2 regions of the Alistipes shahii WAL 8301 genome follow, and region 1 is predicted to be linked to the other one. Evidence: riboswitches for the same ligand, from Rfam matches in the RefSeq annotation. Region 1 holds a riboswitch; the other holds the start of a gene.
What was found. A riboswitch is a leader RNA that binds a small molecule or an ion and turns the genes downstream of it on or off. The one in region 1 is predicted to bind cobalamin.

Region 1 (8,241 bases):
TCGAGGTATTTTTGGTTAATGTCGGGTCCGGGCTCCGGTTCGGGTTCCGGCTCCGGTTGGGGATCGGGGTATTCGTTGGGGTTGTCGTCGTTGTGGTAGGAGCAGGCGACATTCCCGACGCTCAGCGTCAGCAGCAACGCAGGCAGCAACAGCAGTTTTTTCATTTTCATAGTGTGAAATCTCTATTTTATTGGTGTTGGTCGGGCCGCACGTAGATATGCATGTCGCGGGCCATGAAAATTTCAGTGGAGGTCTCGCCGATCCAGCCGCAGTACTGGTTTAGGGCGGTGTAGACGCGGATAAAGTCGACCCCCGGCAGGTGCACCGGTTCGCGGGTCTCGGGATCCACGGCCCATCCGATGTCGAAGCCGTTGTAATAGTTGCCGTTTTCGTCCTTGGCCTCGTTGGGATAGTTGTCTGCATAGGCGCCGTATTTGAACATGTATTGCAGGTAATAGGAGCCGTTGCCTGAGACATCCACGGCGTTCTTGGGCAGCAGCGTGCCTCGGAACGTCATTTCGTCGGCGTCGATCCACTTAGGATAGTAGTCCTGGTCGTGGAACTTGTTTTTGTAGACATAGTCGGTTTGTCCTCGATTATCCTCCCATTTGATGTAGGTCATATCGGTCAGGGCGCTGTCGTTTCCTTCGCCGGGCGTCGGGACATGGTCGGGGGCGGGACGATGATAGGTGATCTCATAACCGTAGGTAGCCGCCTCATCCGTGTACCACGGATTCTTGTCGATCTCGTACCACTTGTCGTCAGGCTTGCCGTTTTGGTTCTCGTCGAACATGAGCATGATGATACCCGGTTCCGAACTGCCTCCGTCGACGCCCGGATGAGCTGCGCTGTTGAACGAGTTGCCGTCGATGCGGATGTCGTATTCGCCCGGAACGTTTACGACCGTATGGTCGAATCCGAACGTGATGTAACCGCCGTATGCGCCGAGAGAAACACCGCTCTGCATCTTTCCGGCGATGGCCTCCTCGGCCTTCTGCCGCATGGTCTCCGCCGTGTCGCCCTCCCGATATTCGGGCATCGCGTTCACGAACTGTCCCGGAGCCGGGCAGTATTCGTAGACCGTAGATATGTAGGGACTGTACTCTACCTCCTCTTCGACCACGTAAAAGGTCATCCGGTGCACGATCGGATTGACGGGGTCGAAGATTTGGAACGTTACGTCATAGGTGCCCGGGTATTGCATCAGGAAGATGTAGTCCTTCTCTTCCGAGAGCAGCGAATCGGCTCCCGAGGCGGTCTTAACCGTCCAGCGGTAACTTTCGCCCGTGAAGGCGGGTTTGAGATCGACGGTCTGCATGCGGGCGACCTTGTAAAGGTCGTCCAGCCCGAGGCTCACATAGGGGATGCCGTCGTTTTCACAGCCGCCGAGCGCGAGGGCCGACAGCAGGATGGCGAATATCTTTTTCATTGCCGAGTCTGTTTGCGTTCGAGAAAAACCATGTGTGCGGGGATATCGCCCGTGCGGACACTCCATTTGTGGACGCCTTCGCGCGAATAACAGTGCAATACGCCGCTCGAAACGTAGTTCTTGGCGTCGGTGACATAGATGTCGCCGTTTCGGGGGTGGATGGCAATGCCGTAGGGAATCACGATATCGAGCTCTGTGCCGTCGGTGATGAATTTGCGCGATACGACACGCTTTTTCTTGACGTCGATGATGGCGTAGGTTACCGTGTTTTTCGAGGTCTGGTTGCTGTACTCGACACTGTAGACATAAAGGGAATCCCCGGAGATGATCATGTTCGAAGCCGGAATGTTCATCGCCTCGGCCACCTGGTAACGTCCGCCGTTGGGTTCCAGCCGGTAGAGGTTCGACGGAACGTCGTCGTAGTTGCCCCGCGAGGAGACCCACAGGTTGCCGTAGGCGTCGGCTTTGATGCGGCTGAGGTTGATCGCTACGTCGATCTTGTACATTTGGCGCATGGTTTCCAGTTCGATGACCGAGACCGTCGAGTCGTAGTTCGGGGCGCGGTAACCGCCCGAATTGGCGACGTAGGCGCGTCCGCCGATGATGGCCAGTTCATCGGGCTGGTAACCCACGGTCACCTGGCCGACGATCTTATAGGTGTCGAGATCCACCTTGAAGACCGCGCCCTTTTGGGCGTTGGGATCCATCGCCACGGGCCCGACATACGCGCTAACGTAGGCGTATTTGCCCTTGAACCGGATGTAGCGGCAGTTTGGAATGTCGATCTGCGTGATGCGCCGCGCCGTGTAGGCGTCCATCACCTCGACCTTGTGCGAACAATTGATGACGGCGAACAGCCGTCCGTCGTAAACCTGGATGTCGTTGCCCACGTCGCCCAATTCCTTGACGACGTTGGGGTTCTTCTCGGCGTAAATGCCCCGGGCGTAGACTGCCGTGCGGTAGTCGAGGTAGTCGAGGTCAGCTTTGTTGCTGCCCATGTTGCCCTCATTGAGCAGATACATGCCGATCGGATCGGCGTCGGGATCCTCGCCGAATGGCAGCACCTCGTATTCGGTGGGGTTCACCAGTTCAATCTTCCGGCAGCCGGCGGCGAGGCAGCATCCGGCCAAAACGAAGAAGAGATACCTTTTCATGGCTCGCGGGGGTTAGAGATCGACGCTGACGACGAACCGGAAGTTGGTCTTCGGCATCGGATAGTTGAGCACCACGTCGTAGTCCTGTCCGAAAAGGTTGTTAACCTCGGCCGAGGCTTTGAGGGTTCGGGTGCGTATCTTGAACGTTTTTTGTAGCGAGAGGTCGCTCGTATACCACGGCTGGGTGTGGTTGCGCGGGATGTTCTCCTGCTGGTTGTAGCGCTGGCCCGTGTAGATGAAGCTGTAATTGAGCCCCCACCCTTTGTAGAACAGTGCAAGGATGGCCGAGCCGCTGTGCCAAGGGATGTAGGGAATCTGGTCGCGATAGTAGGTGTCGGCCGGGTCGGTGATGTCGATGGCCTTCTGATAGGTGTACTGGAACTTGGTCGTCACCTCCAGCTTGCCGAGCGTGAACAGGGCGTTCAGCACGGCGTCCACGCCCTTGATCTCCACTTCGCCCAGATTGAGCATCGTCCAGCGGAACTGCTGTCCCTTGGGATAGGCGATGATTTTATCTGTGATTTTGTTGTAGTAGGCGTCGACCGAAACGTCGAGCATCCGCATGAAAGGCGATTTCTCAAAATTGCGCGTGTATTTCAGGCCGACGTTGAATTGTTCGGCATATTCGGGCTTGAGGAAGGCGTTGCCCATGTCCGTATAGTAGAGGTCGTTGAAGGTCGGCATACGGAACATCCGTTTGTAGAAGGCGCGTACAGAGAGGTCGTGGTTTTTCAGCACTTTGAACGATCCGAAAAACGCAGGGGTAGCCACAGCCTTGTCGGGCCGGGCTTCGAAACGCTCGACTTTTTCGTGGACAAAATACCCCAGTACGCTGGCCTGCATCTTTAGCCGGCCCCATTCGAAAGCCGTGGCCAATGCCGCCATGTGGGTATAGCGCGTCGGAAAGGGGAAGGTGCCATCGCTTTCTGTGGGCATGTAAAAAGTGGCGTCGAGCGTATTCCATTGGAAGTCATAGGCCAGCGACACCTCCCAGTGTTCGAAGATGTTGTAGAGATTAGCGCACGAGAAATAGAACTCCTTCTGCTTGTAGGTGTTCTTGGTTTGGATCAACTTGGCGTCTTGATTCTCGTAATGGGTGTAGTCGGCGGCGTACTTGGTGTTGAACAGCGTGCGGAATTTCTTCGACCAGCGGTTGGTCAGCGTTCCCTGGATGAACGAGTTGGTGTCCCACAGCCGCTCACCATGGCGAAAGACGTTGTTGACGATGGCTCCCGGGATGCCGCGTTCGGAGTTGTAGGTGTAGGCCCGCACGGTCCATTGTCCGTCGGCCATCTTGCCGTGGAGTCCGGCCTCCATGCGCGTAGCGTTGATGTCGCCGTTCTGTCGGTAGGCCGTCGTGTCGTAGGCGATCTCGCCCAGCGTGTTGCGGCGGCGGTAGCGGAATTTGTACCGGCCGGTGGCGTTGGTCCACTCGCCGCTGAACGACGAGCTGACGGCGTCGGAGATCTTATACTCGTAGCGCATCGAGGGATTGATGAGCCCGAACGAGCCGGTCTTCATCGTGGCCTTGAAATTGGCCCGCTTGCCCTCCTCGAAGCGGGGGCGCCGCGTAGTGATGTAGATGGTTCCCGAGGCCCCGAAATCCTTGGCCGACTGGAAAATGTCACTCTTCTGTCCGTTATAGAGCGATATTTCCTCCACGTCGTCCAGTGAGAAGCGCCCCAGATCGACCTGCCCGTTCTGGGCGTTGCCCAACTGGATTCCGTCGTAGAAGACCGCCATGTGGTTGGTGCCCATTGAGCGGATGTTGACGGTCTTCAGTCCGCCTACACCTCCGTAGTCCTTGAGCTGCACGCCCGCGAAATAGCGGATGGCGTCGGCCACCGAAAGACTGTTCAGCCGTTGCAGGTCGACCTCCTTGAGGACCTGTGCGGGGATGACTTCGCGGTATTTGGGAATGACGGGGGTGCCGACGATGATGACCTCGTTGATTTTCTGGATACTGTCCAGTTTTCCGACGTAACGCCGGTTCGTGGTGGAATCGGCTTTATCGGATGCCTGAACTGCTGTGGAAATTCCCCCCCCCGCAATAAATGCGAGACATAGGATCGAAAGGTAGAATTGCTTCATTATGCGCTTGGTATCAATAGTTTGTTCGGTAACCATTGATTCCACAGCCGCAATGCAACGAAACAAAATGAAAAAGTGCTTTACATGCATTATCGATTCACGCCCATTCTCCGCAGGCTGCGAAACCAATCTGTCATGCAAGGCAGGTCTTCTGACTTATTCCGGTTACGACGCCTTCCCGGTTTTCACCAGTGGCTGAGATTGTCGATCCCTCATGTGTCCGTTTCCGGACAGGAACTTACAGCAGCGGGAACTGTTGCCGACTTTCACGGCATTCCCTTTTAATCGATCGGAGGCCATATGGCCTTCTTTCCGAACCTTTGCGTGGCAAAGATACAAAATTTACCAGTAATAAAAAATGTTTTTATTTTTTATTAGTCTGTGTCGTTTTATATTGGTCGCTCTGTTTATACCAATATGTAGCTTCGCCCCGCCATTCGTTCCGATCTCTATATAAATACCCGGTTGCCAATATTGTCAAAATTGATAATACGGTTAGAAATACGATTGTTCTCAGAACGATAGGTGGTTGTTTGAGATAGCGTATCTGGGTTTTCATTTCCCATAATGTATTGTTGGCGAGCTTTTCGAATTTCGTCGTATCAACTTCGTTCTTGAATTCGGATAAAGACTTTTTGAAACTTAGAACTTCAGTAATTATTGTTCGATTCTCCTTGTCGATCACCTCCAGTCTCCCCGCTAACTGCGCCAGCAACGCGTTGTATCTGTCGGTAAATTCCTGCATCTGCTCGGTTTTTGCTCCGGACAAGGCCGTATTCCGTTGCAGTTGTTCGAGCTGCTGTGCGATCTGCCCTTGCGAGCGTTCCGCGGCCTCTATCAGCCGTTCGATCCGTTCCAGCTGCGTATTCTCCCAACCTGCGTTCCCTACGCCGCCTGCTTTGGCGTTTTTAATGGCTTTGACAAGTGTTTCCTTGAGGTCTTCGTACATCTCGATTGAGAGGTCGATCTTATTTTTGTCGTTCATGGCTTTCCGGTTTTAAGGTTATATTTTCATTTTGGCTCTTCTTTTCTGTTCTTCCATCCTGCGTCGGCGTTCCATTGCGGCTATGGCCATCGCTGCAGCAGCGGCATCGAGCAGTGCCGTGATTCGTGCTATATGCTCTTCGGGACTTTCTCCCGGCTTGCGCTGCAACTGCTCGGCCGACACCCCGCCGGGCGAACCGGCCGGCGGCAACGGAATCCCGCCTGCCTTTCCGAGGTTTACCGATGGCGGCTCTTCACGCGTACTGCTTCCTCCTCTGCCCATGTTGCCGAATAACCCGGCAAATGCCGAACGGTAATTGCCGACCGCCGCCGAGAGGTTCCCGAAGAGCGTGGCCCGGTGCTGGGTTTGTTGCTGCACGAGGGTAAAATGACGGTCGAGTTTCGTAAAGCTGAAAGCCCGGTCGATCTTCGATCCGGAGAACTCGAAACCGTTTTTCGAGAACAACACCCCTTGTTTGCGGTCGGTATTTCCGCAATACTTGTAACGGATGCCGATGCCTTGTTCCTTTAATTTGCCTTCCAGTTCGTTCCAACTTTTGCACTTGGGAAGACTGCCTTTGATAGCATCGTAGATTTCGTATTTAGTCTTGTCGGGTTCGCGCAGCCGCTCCCGCCGCACGTCGTCCTTTCCCGGCGCGAGATATAGCCCGTATTTCTCGGTCAGCTCCCGGCAGACCTTGGCGTTTCGAATCTTGATGTTCTTGTCCGAAATGGTTTGCCCGTTGTTTCCGACCCGGTTGTAGACCAGATGGCAGTGCGGATGGGGCTGGTCGAGATGGCGCACCAATAGATACTGCGTATCGGTGATGCCCATCTTCTGCATGTACTCCTTTGCGATCTGCGTCATCAGGGCGTCAGTCATCCGCGGAGCGTCCTTGGGTGAAAAAGACAGCGAGATATGCCCGACGGTGTTTTTCAGTCGCGGGTTCAATAAGGTCTGGTCTTTGAAGTCCTGCACCATGTCCTTCACTTCCGGAGGCATAATGCCTTCGGCTTCCAGTATCCGGGATTCCTCTTTCATCACATAACCCACCGTTCCCGAAAAAGACGATCCTGATATTACCTTACCGACCATCGCATATCTGTTTCAGGAGTTTTTCGATGGCCGTGACGATTGCCGCATGCCGGACTCTGACAGCCGCCAGACCTTTGGCATTGGCCAGCCGGGTCAGCTGGTTCAGATTCCGGGCGATGCCTTTGAGCTGGGCCATGAAATCCAGCTGTTCGCGTGTGATTCGCGCCCTTACCGTTCCTCGGTCGATCAGCTGGCGCAGGACTTCGGCAGGCGGTTGCCCTGCCTCGCGGCAGAGGGCCGAGAATCGGAGTTTCCGTTCGGGGCTGAGCCGCGTGCTGACGACGTATTTGCGGATGCGGCCGATACTGACTTTCGGGCGTCCGCCTTGTTTGCCGTATGTTTTTTTCGGTGTTTCCATGATAAGTGGTTTGTAAGCATTTTTTTCAGACCAGCGGGATTTTACGCCGACCAGCGGGGAAGGCGCAGTTTTCGTCTACGAAAACACAACCTTGCCTTCCTTAAATCTTTACCCCTTTCCGACACGGTGGTTCAATTTCCGCCGTTTCCGCTTTCAGGGCTTGCAGATTATTCCGAAGAGTCTGAACGGCCTTTGTTTCGGGGGCGTTCTTCTGTGTCGAAGGCTTTTGTGTTCGGTCTTTTATGCGGGCGGTCAGATAGTCATTTACGTCCTTGTGCCCGCTGTAAAAATGCCTTTGGTCGATTACCTCGCTGCGGGGGCAAAGACGGATCAGATCGGAGGTCGTTTTACGCCCGGCTTCGTCGTTGTCAAAGAAGGCGTGAATCACCGGATGCCGGGAGAGAAACGGGATGGCTTTGGGCAGGTTGACGACCGAGTTCAGAACCGCGGCGTCGATGCGCAGTCGTTCGGGGTGTTTCAGCGAGAGATAAGCGAGGAAATCCATAAATCCTTCGAAGGCGATTACCGTATCGGAACGGTTGTCGATGGTGGTGATATGTTTGGGCGAGGAGCCGCCTTTGAACCGTGCGGAGCGGAGCTCCCACCCTCCGGCATCGTTGCGGAAACCGACGGCGAAAAAGGCGCGGCCGTTTATCTCGTAACGGACCTCGCGGCAGAATGCCGCGGCGACCGGCGGGACGATGCCGCGCGAGGCGAGATAACCGACCAATGCCGGATGCCGGAGCGAAGCGTCGGAGAGGATGCGGAACGCGGGAAGGGTGGCCGGACGCAAGACCGGCAAGGGACCTCCGGCAGCTGGACGCTCGCCAACACCCGGTGAAAGAGAAACGGAACCGGCGTCCCTTTTTTCACCGTTTTGCAGCCGTCGGACCGCTTCGCGGCTGTCGCACCGCTCCAACCGCATTACGAGGGTGCGCAATGTGCCGCCTTCGCCCAGTCCGAAGTCGTACCAAAGATTTCGCACGTAGTCCACTTTGAAACTCGGCGTGCGTTCTTCCCGCAAAGGGGAAAGATACATACCGTAGCCGTTGCATTCGTACTTGGGCTGAATGCCCCGCCGTGCGAGGAATTGCCTGATGCCGATATTTTTCAGATCATTCATAATGTT
Region 2 (8,241 bases), 200 kb from region 1:
CTTAAATGACCTCAGTTAAACTTATAAATCACAGCAGTTCAACTGCTGATTGGAATTAAGAATTAAAAATTAAAAATCAGGATGCAAAGAGCCCCGCAGGCGGTCGGCAGAGTATATTTCTTTCGCAATTCAGTATATTTTTTTCTATTTATCCGTTCGCCTCTTTTATTTCAAAATCCAATGTCCTAAATTAAGACCAATATAAAACGCCATTGCTATTATTTCGGAGGCGAGGCCGAAGAGGGAATTTAAAATGAATCTGCCATGAACAAAACCGAGCTGAAAGTGTTTCTCAAAGGATTGGCTAATTTCTACGTCGTTCTGATGATTATAGCGTTTCTGCCCACACCCGGAAAAGATTGCTCTCCGGGACGCCTCGTGCGGTGCATCATCATTTATACGATCGTAAGCATCGTGATCTTTTCGGCCGTCTATTTTTGGAACCGAATCAGAAAGGGTCCGGATAAACGTCCCGATACGTGTCCGGTTCCCGATGCAAAAGAGACGAAAGACGACGATTTGAGTATTTCCCGGTTCCTCACCTTGCGAAACATGGGCGCCTGCTTCATCTATTTCCTTTGTGTCTTCGCGCTTCTCTATCCGGAAATGTCTCTCGAAAGCATGCTCAAAGCCAGCGCCCGAAGCACCGGCTATTGCATCCTTGTCCTGCTCGTGGCCGGAATCGTTTATTGTGTCTATCAAAGTCATGTAGGCAAGAAAAAGTCGATCCGGGAAAAGTAGTTGCAGCATCGGGAGGCCATCGCGCCTCCCGTTTTTTCGGATACGCCGGAATCCGCCGCGACGGCCGCGCGGAAATCGCCCGGAGAAAGAATTCTCCCGGCTTAATTTTTTATTCTTGATTTTTAGTTGTATTTTTGCGGCCGTTAAAAATCGTTCTAAAAAAATGTTGAGCAGAAGATTACTCCGTATAAAGGTCGTCAAGGCGCTGTTCGCCCATCTCAAATCGGGCGCGGATAACATGATGGCGTCGGAAAAAACGCTGATGGCGTCCGTCGACAAGGCCTATGACCTCTATTTCCAGATACTGATCCTCCCCGTGGAGATCGCGCGTTACGCCGAACAGCGTCAGGAGCTGGCCAAACAGAAGAAACTGCCGACATTTGAAGACCTCAATCCCAACACCAAGTTCGTGGACAACGCCGTGATCCGCACCATCGCCAACAGCGACGCGGTGAACGATCACGTGGCGGCCCGCAAACTGGGATGGGAACGCTATCCCGAACTGATCCGCACGCTCTACGCGCAGTTGACCGAGAGCGACTACTACAAGGACTACATGCAGCGCGAGGAGCGCTCGTTCGACGACGACAAAAAGCTGCTCGAGGACTTCTTCAAGGAGTTGCAGAGCTGCGAGGCGCTGGACGACGTGCTGGAGGAGATGTCGATCCTCTGGACCGACGACCTTCCCTACATCGTGATCATGGTCCTGCGCACGCTTTCGAACCTGCGCGTCTCGCACACCGAACTGAAGGTTCCCGCGAAGTTCAAAAGCAGCGAGGACCCCGAATTCGTCAAGACGCTGTTCGAAAAGTCGCTGGTCAACTACTCCGCCTTCCAGGACTACATCGAGAAGTTCACGGCCAACTGGGACGTGGAGCGCATCGTCTTCATGGACAACCTGATCATCGGCACGGCGATGGCTGAGCTGACTTCGTTCCCGTCGGTTCCCGTCAAGGTGACGCTCGACGAGTGGATCGAAATTTCGAAATACTACTCCACCCCGGGCAGCAGCACCTTCATCAACGGCGTGCTGGACAAGATCGTCGAGTCGCTGACCGCGGAAGGACGCATCAAAAAGGCCGGGCGCGGCCTGATCTGACCCCTGCCGGCCATGACCCGCATGCTCGCGATCCTCGCCCTGGCGGCACTCGCCGTTGGCTGCGGCACATCTCCCCGTGCGGTCGAACGCAAGGGCCGGATTATCTCGCTAACGGATTCGATTCTCACCACGGGAGGCACGGACACCGTGCGTTTCGGACGCCTCGGGTCCGGCGAAATCGCCGTGCTGCGCCTCTGGCTGGCCAACGACGCGAGCCGTCCCGTGGCCGTCGCCTCCTACCGGCGCAGCTGCGGATGCACGACGCTCGAATTTGACGCACAACCGATTGCACCGGGCGACGCACGGCAGGTGACGCTCACCTTCGATTCGCGCGGCGAACGGGGCTGGCAACTCAAGGCGCTGGACATCACGCTGGCGGGAGGGCAGCGGCCCCTGCGGCTGTTCGTGGAAGCGGACATAAAATAAATCCTTGTTTATTCGGCAATAATTTGTACCTTTGCTTCGTTCAATGGAATAAACACTTAAAACGAATACAATTATGATTAATTTTCTTCAGACGGTCCCCATAGAGCCTCAACCGAGATTCATGCAGCAGTACAGTTTCATTATTATGATCGGCCTCATGGTGCTGGTTCTCTGGTTGTTCATGTGGCGTCCCGAGGCCAAGCGCCGCAAACAGATGCAGGAGTTCCGCAACGGTCTGAAAAAAGGAGACAAAGTCATCACCGCCGGCGGCATCTACGGCGTCGTGAAGGAGATCAAGGAGACCACCCTGCTGATCGAGGTCGACGGCAATGTGACGCTGCGCATCGACAAAAACATGGTCGTAGCCGACAATTCGGACCTCCAGCGTCAGTAGAGATAACCCGCGCATAAAAAAGAGCTGCAAGGATTTGCAGCTCTTTTTTCACACACCTATCCGAACAGGTGCAAGGCCCCGACGTCGATGATCCGCTGGTTGGAACTCCCCCGGAAATCGAGCGACAGATCGCGCAGCGCCTCGACGTAGCGTCCGTCGACCAGCGTGTCGATCCACCGAAGGCACTCCCGGCGGGCCGGGTCGGCGAGACACTCTTCGAGCGTATAGCCCGTATAGCACCAGACGTTCTGCCCCGTGCGCTCCTTCACCAGCCGCAGAAAGGCTGCCATGGCTTCGGGCTGCAACAGCGGATCGCCGCCGCTGAGCGTCACCCCGTCGAGAATCGGATTCGCGGCGATTGCGGCGCAGATAGTTTCGGCACGCTCCACGGTCAGCGGCTCGCCCCGCCGGGGATCGTGGCTCTCGGGGTTGTGGCAGCCGGGACAACGGTGCGCGCACCCCGCGAAATAGATCGCATAGCGCAACCCGTAACCGTCGGAGATGGTTTCGGGATAGATGCCGATGATTCTTAATAATTCCATTGCGTTTTCATAACATGAATACAACTCCGTCGGTCGCGATTCACGGCGGAACGCCGTGTTTACAAATCTGACCCACCTCTAAACTTTAGGCGGGGACTTGCCGCACGCGACCGGAGACGGCGGCAAAAAGGGATTCTTCCGCCGGGTGAATTTTGATTTTAGGCGGGCGGACAGGGGGCCGCCAATTTCGATTATCGCAGAGCGGTTTTCGGGCTTCGTGAAGTGGGGCGAAGCAGGAGCATACGAACGTATGTAACTGTTTCGCCCCGCAAGGGAAGTGCAAAAGATGCCGGTGAGAATCGAAATTACCGGTGCTTTACCCGATCGCGCTCCTCGGCCTGCTTGGCCGAGTTCCACGATTCGAGGCTGCCTGTCAGGTAACCCGTGATGCGGCGCATGCGCAGGATGTCGTCCGAACCGCAGACGGGACATTTCGAGTAGATCACCCCGCGGTGGCCGCACTTGCGGCAGGTGTCGATCGGATGGTTGATCGAGCCGTAGCCGATCCCCTCGTCCTGCATCACCTTGACGATCTTGAGGATCGCCACGGGATTCTTCCGGGCCTCGCCGTCGAGTTCGACGTAGGTGATATGCCCGCCGCGCGTGATGGCGTGGAACGGCGCTTCGAGGCGGATTTTCTCGACGATGGAAACCGGCTCGCGCACGTCGACGTGGAACGAGTTGACGTAGTAGTCGCGGTCGGTGACGCCCGGAATCTCCCCATAACGCTTGCGGTCCATGCGCGTGAAGCGTCCGCTCAATCCCTCGGCCGGGGTCGCCAGCACCGAATAGTTCAGCCCGTATTTGGCCTTGTACTCCTCGACCACGCGGTTCATCACCGTCACGGCGTCGTAGAGCGTCTGCCACGCCTCCTTCGAGGTCGCATGGCCTTCGCCGTAAATCGCCACCATCGCGTTGTGTCCGCCGATGAAGCCGATGCCCAGCGTGCCGTGCTTGAGCACGTCGCCCACCTCGTCGTTGGGCTGCAACCGGCCGCCGCCCTTCCAGACATCGTTCGACATCATAAACGGGAACTGCCGCGCGAGGGCCGTGCGCTGGAAGCAGTAACGTTCGTAGAGCTGCTCGGCCATCATCGTGGCGGTCTTGCGCACCGATTCGAGGAAAATTTCGCGCGCCTCCTTGCGGATCGCGTGTTTGTTGCCGTCGGGAATCATGTCCCCGGCCTCGCGCATCGCCTCGATGGCCAGCCGCGGCAGGTTCATCGACGTGAAGGAGAGGTTGCCGCGCCCCCACGACGACTTTTCGCCGTGCAGATTCTCGAAGACGCGCGTACGGCACCCCATCGTCGCCACCTCGTAGCGGAAGCGGTCGGGGTCGTCGATGCGCCACTTCTCGTGGCGGTTGAACGGTGCGTCGAGAAACATGAAGTTGGGGAACAGCGCCACCGACGTGGTGCGGCACGCCTCGATCAGCAGGTCGAAGTTCGGAGTTTTGAACTTGATCTCCCCAGCCAGTGCCTTGTCGAAGTCCTTCACCGCTGCGGCATAGTCCTCTTCGGACCACGAAACGCCCTCCTTGACCTTGAAAATCTGGATCGGGAAGACCGGCACTTCGCCGTGCCCCAGCCCCTCGATCGTGGCGGAAAGCAGTTCGCGGATGACCATGCGGCCCTCGGGCGAAAAGTCCGTGCCGTAGTTCACCGAGCTGAACACCACCTGGTTGCCGCCGCGCGAGTGCATCGTATTGAGGTTATGGATGAATCCCTCCATCGCCTGATGGGTCTCGCGGCGCGTCGTGTCGTATGCCTGCCGCCAGATGCGTCGGATGTCCTCGTCGGCGACCTCCACGCCCGACTGGCGCAGGGCGGCGAACAGACGCCCCACCGCCGTCTCGCAGGGTTCGATCGTCGGCACGTGTTCGGCGACCAGGGCCTTCAGCTCGGCGCGCTCCAGCGTCACGCCGCCCCGCACGCCGCACAGGAACAGCGTCATGTCGGTCAGGTGACGGCGGAAGGTTTTCAGCACGCCCGGAGCCATGAAATGGTCGAACGCCGGGATCGACTGCCCGCCGTGCTGCTCGTTCTGGTTGGTCTGGAAGACGATCGTGGCCAGCGTGGCGTAGCTCTGGATCGACTGCGGCGTGCGCACCGAGCCGTTCTTCGTCGAGAATCCCCGTTCGTAGATGTCACCCAGATCGTACTGAATGCACGTCGTGGTCTTGGTGGGATAGTAGTCCAGGTCGTGAATGTGGATGTCCCCGTCGCGGTGGGCGCGGCCGTGGCGCACGCCCACCAGATATTTCAGGGCGTAGTCCTTGGTGATCTCCGAGGCGAAGGTCATCATCTGCCCCGCGGGCGTGTGCGACGACATGTTGGCGTTCGAAAGGTTGATGTCGTTCTTCTCGACGGTCACGATGCCGTCCATGACGCTCTTGATCGACGAGCGGCGGTCGCGTTCGACGTTGCGCCACTCGCGGTAGATGATATAACGTTTGGCGATCGAGGGGTTGCGTTTCATCAGCCGCTCCTCGACCATGTCCTGAATCTCCTCGACCGAAATCTCGGCCTTCGTAATTGCCGCCGCCACGTCGGATGCGATCTGCTCGACGGCCTGCCCCTCGTCCGTTATGCCGCCCGCGCGAAAGGCCTTCGTGATGGCGCGGACGATTTTATCCAGAGAAAAAGGCTCGGTTTTACCATCACGTTTGATGATGGAAATCTGCGTGTAATCCATTGTAATATGAGTATATACGTTTCACAACAGGCCCCGTTTCCCCGCAGGGCCGACATTGCATGCGCAAAGGCAGGTCTTCTGACTCGCACCGACCCGCAGGCGGCCTTCCCGTCCCCCGCGGGACAGTGGCTCGACGATTCGCCTGCGGCATTGAAGTGCATACAGCAGCGGGAACTGTCCGGGATTCGCACCCGATTCCCTCTTATCCTCCGCCCCGGCGGGACGAAGGATACCTTTGCGAGTCACAAAAGTCTCCATTATTCCCCGACTTTCAAAATTCCGGAGCAGGAAGTTTTCAACATTTTGTGAAAGGCTCCGAATTTCGTATCTTCGCCCCCGCAAACCGGAAAATCGTAACTCCATGACACAGAAAATAACACACGTCTGCCAGGGAACCTGCTCCCGGCAAATCGACGTCGAACTCGAAAACGGCGTCGTTCGAAGCGTCTCCTTCACGGGCGGCTGCCACGGCAACCAGCAGGGAATCGCGGCGCTCGTGCGCGGGATGACGGCCGCGGAAGCCGTCGCCCGGCTCGAAGGCATCGACTGCCGGGGCCGCGGCACGTCGTGTCCCGATCAGCTGGCAAAAGCGCTGAAAAAGGCTTTATAAAACGCCCCGGCCCGGCCGGGTACGGATTTTGCACTCCGAAAAGCGTTCCAAAATGCAAGACTATGTATTTTCTATGGTATCTGCTGATCGGACTGGCCGCCGGATGGATCGCCAACCTGATCGTCAAGGGAGGAGGTTCGGGACTCTTCGTCAACCTGATCGTCGGGCTTATCGGAGGCGTACTGGGCGGCTGGCTCTTTTCGCTCTTCGGATGGGTTCCCGTCGGCACGCTGGGCAGTCTGGCGACGGCCGTCATCGGCTCGGTCATCCTGCTGTGGATCGCCGCGCTCATCTCACACCGCAAGATCCGCTAAACAAACGTATGCACGAAAAAGGCGGTCGCATGACCGCCTTTTCGTGTTGAGCTGCCGGGATTCGAACCCAGAACGACAGAACCAAAATCTGCTGTGTTACCATTACACCACAGCTCAAACATTCGCTCGAAAGCGACTGCAAAGATAAACAAAAAATCGCAAAAACCAACCCCCGGATGCAAAATTGGCAGGGACAAAACCGGACCTCTGCCGGATTTTTCGTATCTTTGCTTCAGTTACCCTGTAAATAAACGCAAACGATATGATTCCGACAATGATTCTGCTCTTCGTGGTGGGCTATCTGTTCATCGCGCTGGAGCACAAAACCAGGATCGACAAATCGGCCGTCGCCCTGCTGATGGCCGGAGCGATCTGGACCGTGTTCAGCCTCCTGGGCAACGACCCGCACATTCAGCACGAGCTGGTGGACCAGCTGGGCGACACGTGCGAAATCCTGGTCTTCCTGATCGGGGCCATGACCATCGTGGACCTGATCGACAGCTACGGCGGCTTCAACGTCATCACCGACCACATCACCACGCGCAACAAGCGCAAACTGATGTGGCTGCTGGCGATCATCACCTTCTTCATGTCGGCCGCACTGGACAACATGACCACCACGATCATCATGGTCATGCTGCTGCGGCGGTTGATCGCCAACAAGAAGGAACGGTGGATTTTCGCCAGCGTGATCGTCATCGCCGCGAACAGCGGCGGCGCCTGGTCGCCCATCGGCGACGTGACGACCATCATGCTGTGGATGCGCGGCAACGTCACGGCCGCCAACCTGATCGCCAACCTCTTCCTGCCGTGCCTCGTGTCGGTCGTGATCCCTGCGGCCATCGCCAGCCGCTACGTCGCCGACCGCCCCGCCGCCGCGGTCAGCGCCAAGGCCCTCGCATCGGGATGCCCCGAATGCATCGGTCCGCGCCTGCGGCTATTCATCCTTATCGTGGGCGTCGTAAGTCTGCTGTTCGTGCCGGTGTTCAAGAGCCTCACCGGACTGCCGCCCTACATGGGCATGATGGTGTCGCTGGGATTCATGTGGATTCTGACTGAAATCATCTACGACCGCAAACGCAGCATCCGCAACATGGAGGAGTCGATCCAGCCGCGCGTATCCAAAGTCCTCAAGCACATCGACATGCCGACGATTCTCTTTTTCCTCGGCATCCTGATGGCCGTGGGCGCGTTGCAGACCGGCGGCGTGCTGACCGACATGGCCGACTGGCTGGACAAGAATGTCCACGAAGTGTTCACCATCGCGGGCGCCATCGGCATCCTCTCGTCGGTGGTCGACAACGTGCCGCTGGTGGCGGCCTGCATGGGCATGTACCCGGTGGCCGACGTCGCAACGGCTGCGGCGAGCGCCGACCCGGCTTTCGCACAGAGTTTCGTGGCGGACGGGCTGTTCTGGCACCT

Region 2: it holds a riboswitch for cobalamin, as region 1 does, so the genes downstream of both, NQ492_RS00320 (anaerobic ribonucleoside triphosphate reductase) here and NQ492_RS15575 (TonB-dependent receptor) in region 1, are expected to answer to the same signal.

What each region holds. Positions count from the first base shown of each region.
Region 1 covers NZ_CP102253.1:3,668,751-3,676,991, reverse strand. The annotation lists gene NQ492_RS15590 (fibrobacter succinogenes major paralogous domain-containing protein) at 1-170, opposite strand, end outside; gene NQ492_RS15585 (hypothetical protein) at 188-1,429, opposite strand; gene NQ492_RS15580 (DUF5074 domain-containing protein) at 1,426-2,583, opposite strand; gene NQ492_RS15575 (TonB-dependent receptor) at 2,596-4,674, opposite strand; cobalamin riboswitch at 4,799-5,012, opposite strand; gene NQ492_RS15570 (hypothetical protein) at 5,039-5,659, opposite strand; gene NQ492_RS15565 (relaxase/mobilization nuclease domain-containing protein) at 5,678-6,754, opposite strand; gene NQ492_RS15560 (MobC family plasmid mobilization relaxosome protein) at 6,744-7,112, opposite strand; gene NQ492_RS15555 (toprim domain-containing protein) at 7,213-8,235, opposite strand.
Region 2 covers NZ_CP102253.1:60,044-68,284, forward strand. The annotation lists gene NQ492_RS00295 (hypothetical protein) at 166-750, opposite strand; gene NQ492_RS00300 (transcription antitermination protein NusB) at 905-1,840, shown strand; gene NQ492_RS00305 (DUF1573 domain-containing protein) at 1,853-2,266, shown strand; gene yajC (preprotein translocase subunit YajC) at 2,340-2,660, shown strand; gene nrdG (anaerobic ribonucleoside-triphosphate reductase activating protein) at 2,717-3,202, opposite strand; gene NQ492_RS00320 (anaerobic ribonucleoside triphosphate reductase) at 3,508-5,895, opposite strand; cobalamin riboswitch at 5,947-6,147, opposite strand; gene NQ492_RS00325 (TIGR03905 family TSCPD domain-containing protein) at 6,257-6,505, shown strand; gene NQ492_RS00330 (GlsB/YeaQ/YmgE family stress response membrane protein) at 6,568-6,819, shown strand; tRNA gene NQ492_RS00335 (tRNA-Gln) at 6,866-6,936, opposite strand; gene nhaD (sodium:proton antiporter NhaD) at 7,082-8,241, shown strand, end outside.